2 linked regions of the Megalodesulfovibrio gigas DSM 1382 = ATCC 19364 genome follow. The protein of the gene in region 2 binds, or shares a complex with, the protein of the main gene of each other region. Links are inferred from orthologs where the notes say so. Each region holds a gene or a part of one and is shown on either strand. Other genes may lie near its edges.

Region 1 (4,507 bases), 1.5 Mb from region 2 along the record:
AAGCGACCAAGCCCAACTTCGCCGGGCCCGACGACAGATCGACCGCCAACGGCCGGACCTTTTCGGAAACCGTGAGCAAGGCCCTCGGCGACGTGAATCAGATGCAGACCGAAAAGAACACCATGATCGAAGCCTTTGCCGCCGGCGAAAACGAAAACGTGCATGAACTGATGATTTCCTTGCAGAAAGCTGGCCTGGCCATGAGCATGACCACGGCCGTGCGCGGCAAGGTGCTGGAAGCGTACCGCGAACTCTCGAAGATCACTTTCTAACCAGGCGGCCGGTGCCTGAGCAGGAGCGACCATGGCCAACATGATCACCACCACCATCGAACGGTTCAAAGGATTCTGGGCCAGGACCAACGTGACCCAGCGGGTCTTTCTGGCCGGGCTGACTGTGGCGGTGGTCGCCGCCTTTATGTTCATGCTGGTCATGCTCAACCAGCCCAACATGAAGGTGCTCTACACCCAGCTGGCCCCGGAAGACGCCAACCGCATTGTGGAAATCCTCAAGGCGGAAAAGGTGAAGTACTCCCTGGTGGACAACGGCGCCACCGTGATGGTGCCCGAGGCCCTGGTGTACGACCTGCGGCTGCGCATCGCCGGGGAAGGCGCCATGGTGGGCCAGGGGGTGGGCTTTGAGATTTTTGATGAACTCAAGATGGGCCAGACGGACTTCGTGCAGAAGATCAACTACCAGCGCGCCCTGCAGGGCGAACTGGCCCGCACCATCATGGAGTTCCCGGAAATCGAAAAAGCCCGGGTCCATTTGGTCATCCCCAAAAAGAGCCTGTTCATCGAGGAAGAAGCCAGGCCCTCAGCCTCCATCGTACTGCAGGTGCGCGACGGCAAGAAGCTGGACCAGAAGCAGGTGCAGTCCGTGGTCAATCTGGTGGCCATGGCTGTGGAAGGTTTGGACAAGGATAAGATCACCGTCACGGACACCCGCGGGCAGTCCCTGTTTGCCCCCAGCCAGGACGGCACCCTGGAAGGCCTGACCACCACGCAGCTTTCCTACAAGCAGACCATGGAGCGCAGCTACGAGCGCCGCATCGAAGAGATGCTGGCCCCGGTGGTGGGTACCGGCAAGGTCATCGCCAAGGTCAATGCGGATCTGGATTTCTCCCAGCGCACCATCCGCAAGGAGTCGTGGGATCCGGAAAAGGCCGTCATCCGCAGCGAGCAGCGCAGCGAAGAAAGCACCCAGGGCCGTGCCAACACGGAATCCGGCGTGCCCGAGGCCAATTTCCGCGGCGACGGCATCACCGGCGCCCTCTCCACCCAGGAATCCAACCGGGAAACCCGGACTACCAACTACGAAATCAACAAGGAAGAGCAGAGCATCGTGGCGCCCGTGGGCGAGCTGAGCCGGCTCACCGTGGCTGTTATCGTGGACGGGATGTACGAAAAGGGGGAAGGCGCGGAAACATACACCTTTGTGCCACGTTCAGAGGAAGAGATGGCGCGCTTCCAAGAGCTGGTCAAGGGTGCCGTGGGCTACGAATCCTCCCGTGGCGACACCGTGCAGGTGAACAATATTTCCTTTGGCGGTCCGGAAATCGAGGAAAAGCCGTCCTTCACCAAGATGGCCCTTGATTTGCTCTTGCGCAACATGAAGACAATCCTTAGCTTCGTGGCACTGGTGATCTTCGTGATGGTGGTGGTGCGGCCGGTCATTCTGGCCCTCATCCGCCCCAGCGTCACCGGCGAAGCCGTGGAGGGTCTGGAAGGCCTGCCCGAAGGCGAGCAGCGCCTGGCCCTGATGGAAGGCGACTCGGAAGAGCTGGAGGCCATGGACGCCATGCGCAAGATCGAGGACATCAAAGCCCATGCCATGCAGCTCACCGAGCAGCACATGGAACAGGCCGTGAACATTTTGCGCAACTGGATCAAGGACAACGAGCCGGCCCGCATCTAGCGGGCCCGGCCCCTTGCGCACCAGCCAAAGGAAGCTGCCACGATGGCCGAACGTCTCAAAGGCTCCACCAAAACCGCCATCCTCCTGCTCGCCATGGGCGACAAGTTCACCACCGAGATCTTCAAGCGGATGGACCGCCACGAGATCTCCTCAGTCTCCAGGGCCATGGTGGATCTTGCCACCGTGCCCAAGGAGCAGGTGGACGAGGTGGTGCGGGAATACCACCGGGCGCTCATCACCGGACAGGAGATGATCACCGGCGGGGAAGACGCCGTCAAGCGCATGCTCACCAAGGCCCTGGATCCGGATACCGCCAAGTACATCATGGACCATCTCAATCTGGACCACGGCCCCGCGCCCTTCCGGGAGCTGGAGAACGTCTCCCCGCGCATCCTGGCCCAGATCCTGCGCAACGAACACCCGCAGACGCTGGCCCTCATCCTGGGGCATCTGTCCTCGGATCAGGCGGCCCAGCTCATCTCCAACCTGCCGGCAGGCGTGCGGCCGGAAATCCTCATGCGGCTGGCCAGGCTGGAGGCCGTGCCCGAAGAAATGCTGGTGGAGGTGGACAAGGTGCTCCAGGCGCAGCTCATTGCCATGGGTGGCAAGGAAGGCAAGAAGGTGGGCGGCGTGCAGGCCGTGGCGGAAATCCTCAACGCCGTGGACCGCGCCACCGAGGAAGAGGTGCTCTCCGAAATCGAAGAGGAAAGCTCCCAGATGGCCGAGGAAATCCGCAACCTCATGTTCGTGTTCGAGGACATCAAGAGCCTGGACGACCGCCACATCCGCGAGCTGCTCAAGGAAATCTCCAACGAGGACCTCACCCTGGCCCTCAAGGGCGCCTCGGACGACCTGCAGCAGAAGTTCTTCGGCAACCTCTCCGAGCGTGCCTCCGCCATGATCAAGGAAGACCTGGAAATCATGGGGCCGGTCCGCCTCTCCGATGTGGAAGGCTCACAGCAGAATATCGTCAAGACGGTGCGCCGCCTTGAAGTGGAAAACCGCATCCAGATCAGCAGGGGGTCGGGAGATGTCTTTATCTAGCGCAGAACCCTTGCGGTACGGCAAGGTCATCCTGTCCAGCGGGCGCACCCTCGCAGGGGGGCTCTCCCTGGAAGAGCAGGGCGGACGCCGGGCCGGGCTCACGGACAAGGAAGAGACGGATTACATGGCCGCCGTCAAGACGCGGGCCCAGGAAATGGCCGTGCAGATCATCCGCGATGCCCAGGCCGAGGCGCTGACCCTCAAGCAGCAGGCGCATGAGGAAGGCTACCAGGCCGGTCTGGCCCAGGCCGAGGAGGAGCTGGGGCAGGCCCATGCCGCCATGGCCGATTCCCTGGCCCAGGCCCTGGCCGCCGTGCGCCAGGGATGCCGGGAAATTTTCGCCGCCAGCCGGGAGGATCTGGCCCTGCTGCTGCGCGCCAGCCTGGAAAAAGTGCTGGCCCAGGAACTGGAGACGCGGCGCGCCATTTTCCTGACCGCCTACCTGGAGGAAGCCCTGGAACGCCTGGACGGATTGACAGCCCTGACCGTGGCCGTGCATCCCGACGACGAACCCCTCATGGCCCACATCCTGGAGCTGGCCCGGCCCCGGTATCCCGATCTCGTCAGTTGGCGCGTGCGCACGGATGCCGCCCTGGGCCAGGGCAGCATTGTGCTGGAAAGCGGGCAGGGCATGGTCCACAACACCGTGGACGGCCGCCTGCAGGCCGTGCTCCAGGTGCTGGACGGCCTGGCGCTGCCCCCCACGGAGCGCGAGACGCTCCTTGATCAGGAGGGGTAGCCCATGGATCCCGCCGCCTGCCTTGCCGAACTCGCCGAGCTGGACCCCTGCCTGAGCTATGGCAAGGTGACCAAAGTGGTGGGGATGATTGTGGAAGGCCGCGGCGTCAAGGCCCCCCTGGGCGCGGTGTGCCACCTCATTCCCGAGAGCCACCGCGGCCGCAACGCCCCGGCCTGCCGGTCCGGGCACATTGCCGCCGAGGTGGTGGGCTTTCGAGACGGTGCGCTGCTCTTCATGCCCTATGGTGACATGCGCGGCATCCAGCCCGGCTCCCTCATCCAGAATTCTTCCATGCCCCCGCATTTTCCCGTGGGCGACTCCCTGCTGGGCCGGGCGGTGGACGCCTTCGGCGTGCCCCTGGACGCCCCCCAGGGGGCCTGCGTGCCCATGCATACCGGGCAGCACCGCCCGCTGTTCGCCTCCCCGCCCAATCCCCTGGCCCGGCCGCGCATTCTGACCCCCCTGGACGTGGGCGTGCGCGCCATCAACAGCCTGCTCACCCTGGGCAAGGGCCAGCGTGTGGGCATCATGGCCGGGTCTGGCGTGGGCAAGTCCACCCTCATGGGCATGATGGCCCGCTACACCAAGGCGGATGTGAACGTCATCGGCCTCATCGGCGAACGCGGCCGCGAGGTGGTGGAGTTCATGGAAAAGGACCTCGGCCCCGAGGGGCTGGCCCGGTCCTGTCTGGTGGTGGCCACCTCGGACCAAAGCCCCCTGGTGCGTCTGCGCGCCGCCTATGCCGCCACGGCCCTGGCCGAACACTTCCGGGATCAGGGCAAGGACGTGCTGCTGATGATGGATTCC
Region 2 (4,362 bases):
ATCCGGTGGGGTTCCCCGTTTCGTCCGCAAATTCGAAGGGCCAGAACTCCACCTCCATGCCCACCACCAGCGTGCCGCGCTGCACCACCTGGTTGAGGGTGGACTGGGTGAAGATATCAAAGGGTTTGGCGGACTGGGCAAAGGCAGCCGCGGAAAAGACCATCGTCAACAGACACGCCAGCAGGGAAAAGAAACGGACGCACCGCATGCTCTACTCCTTGATACTATGGAAAGGGATGTTTGACCTATGCCCGCTTTCGCAACAATGGACAACCCTTTTTGCGAAAAAGCAGACCACTCATTCCGGCAAGGCAAACTGCGCCGTGAGCTGCACCGTGGTGCCCTGCCCTGGCTCGCTCGTCAAAACCACCTTGCCGCCCATGGCCTGGGCCAGTCGTCTGGCCAGCGCCAGCCCCAGGCCCACCCCGGCATGCCGGCGCGAAAAGGAGGCGTCGCCCTGGAAAAACGGCTCGAACAGCTTGCCCACCAACTCCTTGGAAATCCCGGGACCGGTATCCACCACGGTGAACGCCAAACACCGCAGGGCCTGATTCCCTTTGGCCAGCCGCTGCAACAGGGGAAACCGGCACGGTCGCACGGCCACCCGCAACTCCACGGCCCCGGATTCCGTGAACTTCACGGCATTGTCCAGCAACTGGGAAAGGGCCACCACCAGCATGTTCATGTCCCCCGTCAGCACGGGGGGCACATCCGGGGCCACCACCATGCGGAACGCCAACCCCTTTTCCAGGGCCCGGGCCTTGAGGTCGTGCCGCAGCACCTGCAGGCAGTCGTCCAGGGCAAAGGGCTCGCCCAGCCGGGTCTTGCGTTCCCGGGTGTCCAGCCGGGCATATTCCAGCATGAAGGTGAACAGCCGGTGCAGCCGCTCCGCAGACTGGCGGCTGGTGAGCAGGTATTCGCGCTGCTGATCGGAAAGCGCCTCGGCCAGGGCCAGATCCGTCAGGCCCAGGATGCCATTGAGGGGCGTGCGCAGTTCGTGGCTCATGGCGGCCAGAAAGTCGCTCTTGGCCCGCCCCGCCTCCAGCGCTGCCCGCCGGCTGCGCACCAGCAGCCACACCCCGGCCACCAGACCGGCCCCGCCCACGGCCCACACCGCGACAAACCAGCGCTGTACCCCGGCAATGGCCGCCAGGGTGCCGCCTTGCGCGGCATCTGCCGCCAGGGTGATGGCAATGCCGCCGCAAATGGCTCCGGGCTCGCAACGATGTTCCGCATGGCAACGGCCGCAACTCGGCTGGCCTACCAGGGGCGCCATGTATTGGAAGGTGGCGTTCATCCCGCCGTCAGCGTCGGCAGCCTCCGTCCAACGCTCCGTCGCGCCGGCCAGAAACATGCGGAGGGATTCCGTCTCCCAACCACTTGGGGAGTCGCCCCGGGACTCATCCACGGCATCGTCCGGCAACCCCACCATGCGGAACGAATGGTGATTGCCTTGCGCCTGCGCCAGGGCAGCGAATTGACGGGCCATGCAGGCAGGATCGATGCGGTGCAGCGTCTGCCCATCGGCCAGCACCAAGGGCGGCGGGGAGGCCGGGGTTGACGGACAGATGGCGGTGGCAGTGCGCACGAACACGCCGCCATGCTCGGCATTCCAAATCTGGGAAAGGACAATCTGTTCGAACAGCGCCCGGGCTTCCTGCAACAGTTGCTCGCGCGTGGCGCTGCGTTGGATGTCCACGAGCTGCATGCACGCAAAGGCGATGGCCAGGGTCCAAATCGTCAAGACGGCAAGGGGAGCAAGGGTGTCGCGTCGCAGCATAATTCCGTCCGGCACAGGTTGCAGCAGCAAACCTGTCCACATTATCACCGCGCACCGGCGAAAGCCACTGCTGCGAATGATTATTAGGTAGTGCGCATTTCTTCTTCCGTAATGATCTGAAATGCCTTGTTCGCCTTCACCGTGCCGCAGATGCCGTGGTACTTGAGCACGCCCTCGACTTCACCTTCGAGCAGGTCGTCCGTATCCGTGTCCAGCATGATGATGTCGCCGATGTCCAGGTTGAGCAGCTGGCGGCCGGTGAGCTTGGACCGGCCGAAGCGCACCACCATCTCCACCTGGGTTTCCAGAAGTCGTTCCTTGAGGCGCGCCACCCAGGCATGGTCAATCTCCAGGCGTTCCGTCTGAAAACTGGCGTGCAATTTGGAGCGGATGGGCTCCACCGTGGCGTACGGCAGGCACATGACCATGGAGCCGATGGCGTTTTCCAGCTCCACTTCGAACGTGATGACCACCACCACATCCGAGGGCGGCACAATGGCGGCGAACTGCGGGTTGATTTCGCTGCGGATCAGCTCCAGATGCACCTCGTGCACCGGCCGCCAGCTTTCTTCCATGTTTTCCAGGGCAATCTTGATGACCCGCTCAATGATGGCCTGTTCAATGCGTGTGAACTCCCGGCCCTCGATCTTCGGCTGGGAGCCCGCGCCGCCGAAAAAGTTCTCCACCAGGGCGAACACCAGCCGCGAATCCACCACCATGATGGCGTTGCCCCGCAGGGGTTCCATCTTGAAAATGTTGATGGAGGTGGGCACCGGCAGGGACCGCATGAAGTCCCCGAACTTGGTCATGTCGATGGAAATGGGGTTCAGCTCCACGCGCTTGCGCACGGAGTTGGAAAGCGCGTTGGTGCACAGCCGGGCAAAACGGTCGTTGACGATTTCCAGCACCGGCATACGGCCGCGGATGATGCGGTCCTGGTTGGCCAGGTCAAAGGGGACGATGCCGGAATCGTCCTCCACCACATCGGATTCCACCTCGATTTCTCCGCCGGAAAGTCCCCGCAGGAGAATATCCACCTCGTCCTGGGCCAGAATCTTGCTCATGCTCGTGCCTCTTGCTGCCTGCTAGTTGCCTGTCATCATCGTTCATGGAGCCGGGATAAGCAACGGCGACAATGCATTGAACACCACAAACGCCAGGCTGGCAATGATGACCAGCAGGATGATGTCCACCATGGTGATGGTGACGGGTTTCAGCGCAACTTTGGTGATGTAGCCGTCTTCGATGTGCCGGATTTCATAACGCCGGGTGGTGCGTCCGCGAATCTTGTTGCCGATGACCTTGCCCACGCGCAAATCCTTCCTGTCCAGATGGTACAGAAAGTCCTCAATGGTTTCGTGGTTGTCGTACCGATAAAAAAGGATGGTGTCTTCGGGACGCATGCCTGCTCCTGTGCATGATTGGTGCACCGCCACGCCGGCATCGTAGCTGCATCTTCCGGCCCTGGCAACGGCCTTGCGCGCTGCATCAGCACAATGCCACGCCCCATGCCGCCGCCACAAGGCCAAGGCTGCCAAGCCCCAGCGCCCAGCCCACGCCGGGCCGCCGGGTCCACTCGCCAGACCAATGCAGCACCCAGCCCAGCCCCACGCCCGCCGCAAAGCCGAACAGATGCGCCAGCACGTCCGTGCGTCCTGCGTCGTCCGGCTCGCCGCCGCCAGTGCCAAACAACCCCAGCAGAAAAATACCCGCCACCAGCGGGCCGAACACCCGGGCCCAGGCCAGGGCCGGCCGGTCCGCCACCGGGCCTTCCCCGGCCAGCAGCACCAGACTGCGATGCATGGTCAGCGCGCCCAGCAGGCCGAACACCGCCGTGGACGCGCCGATGCTCACATGCATGGAGTCATAAAACCAGGCGTTGAGCATGTTGCCCAGGGTGCCGGAAAGAACGGTCAGGCACAGGGCCACGCCCAGGCCCAGCTCCCGACCGGCCAGGGCCAGGAACACGCCGCCCAGGCAGGCGTTGCCGCCCAGGTGTCCGGGGCCGGCGTGCAGCGTCAACGCGGTGACTGCCCGATACCATTCGCCAAAATGCACCATCAGCCGGGCATCGGCGGCACCCAGACGCATCCAGACCTCATGGACGTCGCTCCCCGAAGGCGCCCCGGTCACCCGGCCCAGGGCACCACCCAGGGCACCACCCAGGGCGCCACCCAGGCCGCCGATGGTGAGGCCGTGCATGCAGATCAACCCCAGCACCACAGCCAGGGCCCCAGGCAGGGCCAGGGCAGACGGCGACCTCGGCGGCAGAAGGCGTCCCCTCCCATGGCGATTCTCGCGTTCAAAGGCGGCTATTTCCTCCTGCGCGTGCGCCGCAAGGGGATCCAGCACCTCCAGACGCCAGCCCAGGGGCACGTCTATGGCATCGCGCAGCCGATGCTCCACGCCGCGAGCCTCCAGCACCAGGGACCACAGGCGCAAGGATTCGCGCAACGGCCGAATGTGGCCGAGGCGTTCAAAAAGGACAGGGAGAATATCCACAAACTCGGGAGGACTTGCCGGCAGGGGGAGAGGGACTCGGGATGCGGATGCACGCCGTGGCGTCACGCGGCGTGGGCGCA

The links. The genes of interacting proteins can lie anywhere in the genome.
Region 1: the proteins of fliM (region 2) and fliG are in contact, whole or in part, in a crystal structure (PDB 4QRM), measured with the Thermotoga maritima proteins. The link is inferred for Megalodesulfovibrio gigas DSM 1382 = ATCC 19364 from one-to-one orthologs. Residues at the interface, in WP_004081085.1 of Thermotoga maritima: Tyr124, Leu127, Asp128, Ile130, Met131, Gly132, Gly133, Pro134, Glu136, Pro139, Arg141, Thr144, Glu145, Ile146, Glu147, Ser149, Ile150, Lys153; in WP_004082903.1 of Thermotoga maritima: Phe122, Ser125, Glu126, His127, Pro128, Gln129, Thr130, Val133, Glu157, Arg161, Leu164, Leu165, Arg167, Ser169, Glu171, Val172, Glu175, Ile176, Asn179, Lys182.

What each region holds. Positions count from the first base shown.
Region 1 is NC_022444.1:539,631-544,137, reverse strand. The notes cover bases 1,015-3,960. They hold fliG (flagellar motor switch protein FliG), read left to right. Parts: upstream 1,015-1,959; coding sequence 1,960-2,961; downstream 2,962-3,960. Other genes in these bases: DGI_RS02360 (FliI/YscN family ATPase), read left to right, coding at 3,704-3,960; DGI_RS02365 (FliH/SctL family protein), read left to right, coding at 2,948-3,700; fliF (flagellar basal-body MS-ring/collar protein FliF), read left to right, coding at 1,015-1,917. In the rest of the region: flagellar hook-basal body complex protein FliE, read left to right, coding at 1-272; more of fliF, read left to right, coding at 304-1,014; more of DGI_RS02360, read left to right, coding at 3,961-4,507. UniProt on the Bacillus subtilis protein: One of the proteins that forms a switch complex that is proposed to be located at the base of the basal body.
Region 2 is NC_022444.1:2,036,660-2,041,021, reverse strand. The notes cover bases 855-3,655. They hold fliM (flagellar motor switch protein FliM), read right to left. Parts: upstream 2,845-3,655; coding sequence 1,864-2,844; downstream 855-1,863. Other genes in these bases: DGI_RS08910 (rhomboid family intramembrane serine protease), read right to left, coding at 3,269-3,655; DGI_RS08915 (hypothetical protein), read right to left, coding at 2,887-3,183; DGI_RS08925 (ATP-binding protein), read right to left, coding at 855-1,780. In the rest of the region: DGI_RS08930 (transporter substrate-binding domain-containing protein), read right to left, coding at 1-208; more of DGI_RS08925, read right to left, coding at 299-854; more of DGI_RS08910, read right to left, coding at 3,656-4,282. UniProt on the Bacillus subtilis protein: One of the proteins that forms a switch complex that is proposed to be located at the base of the basal body.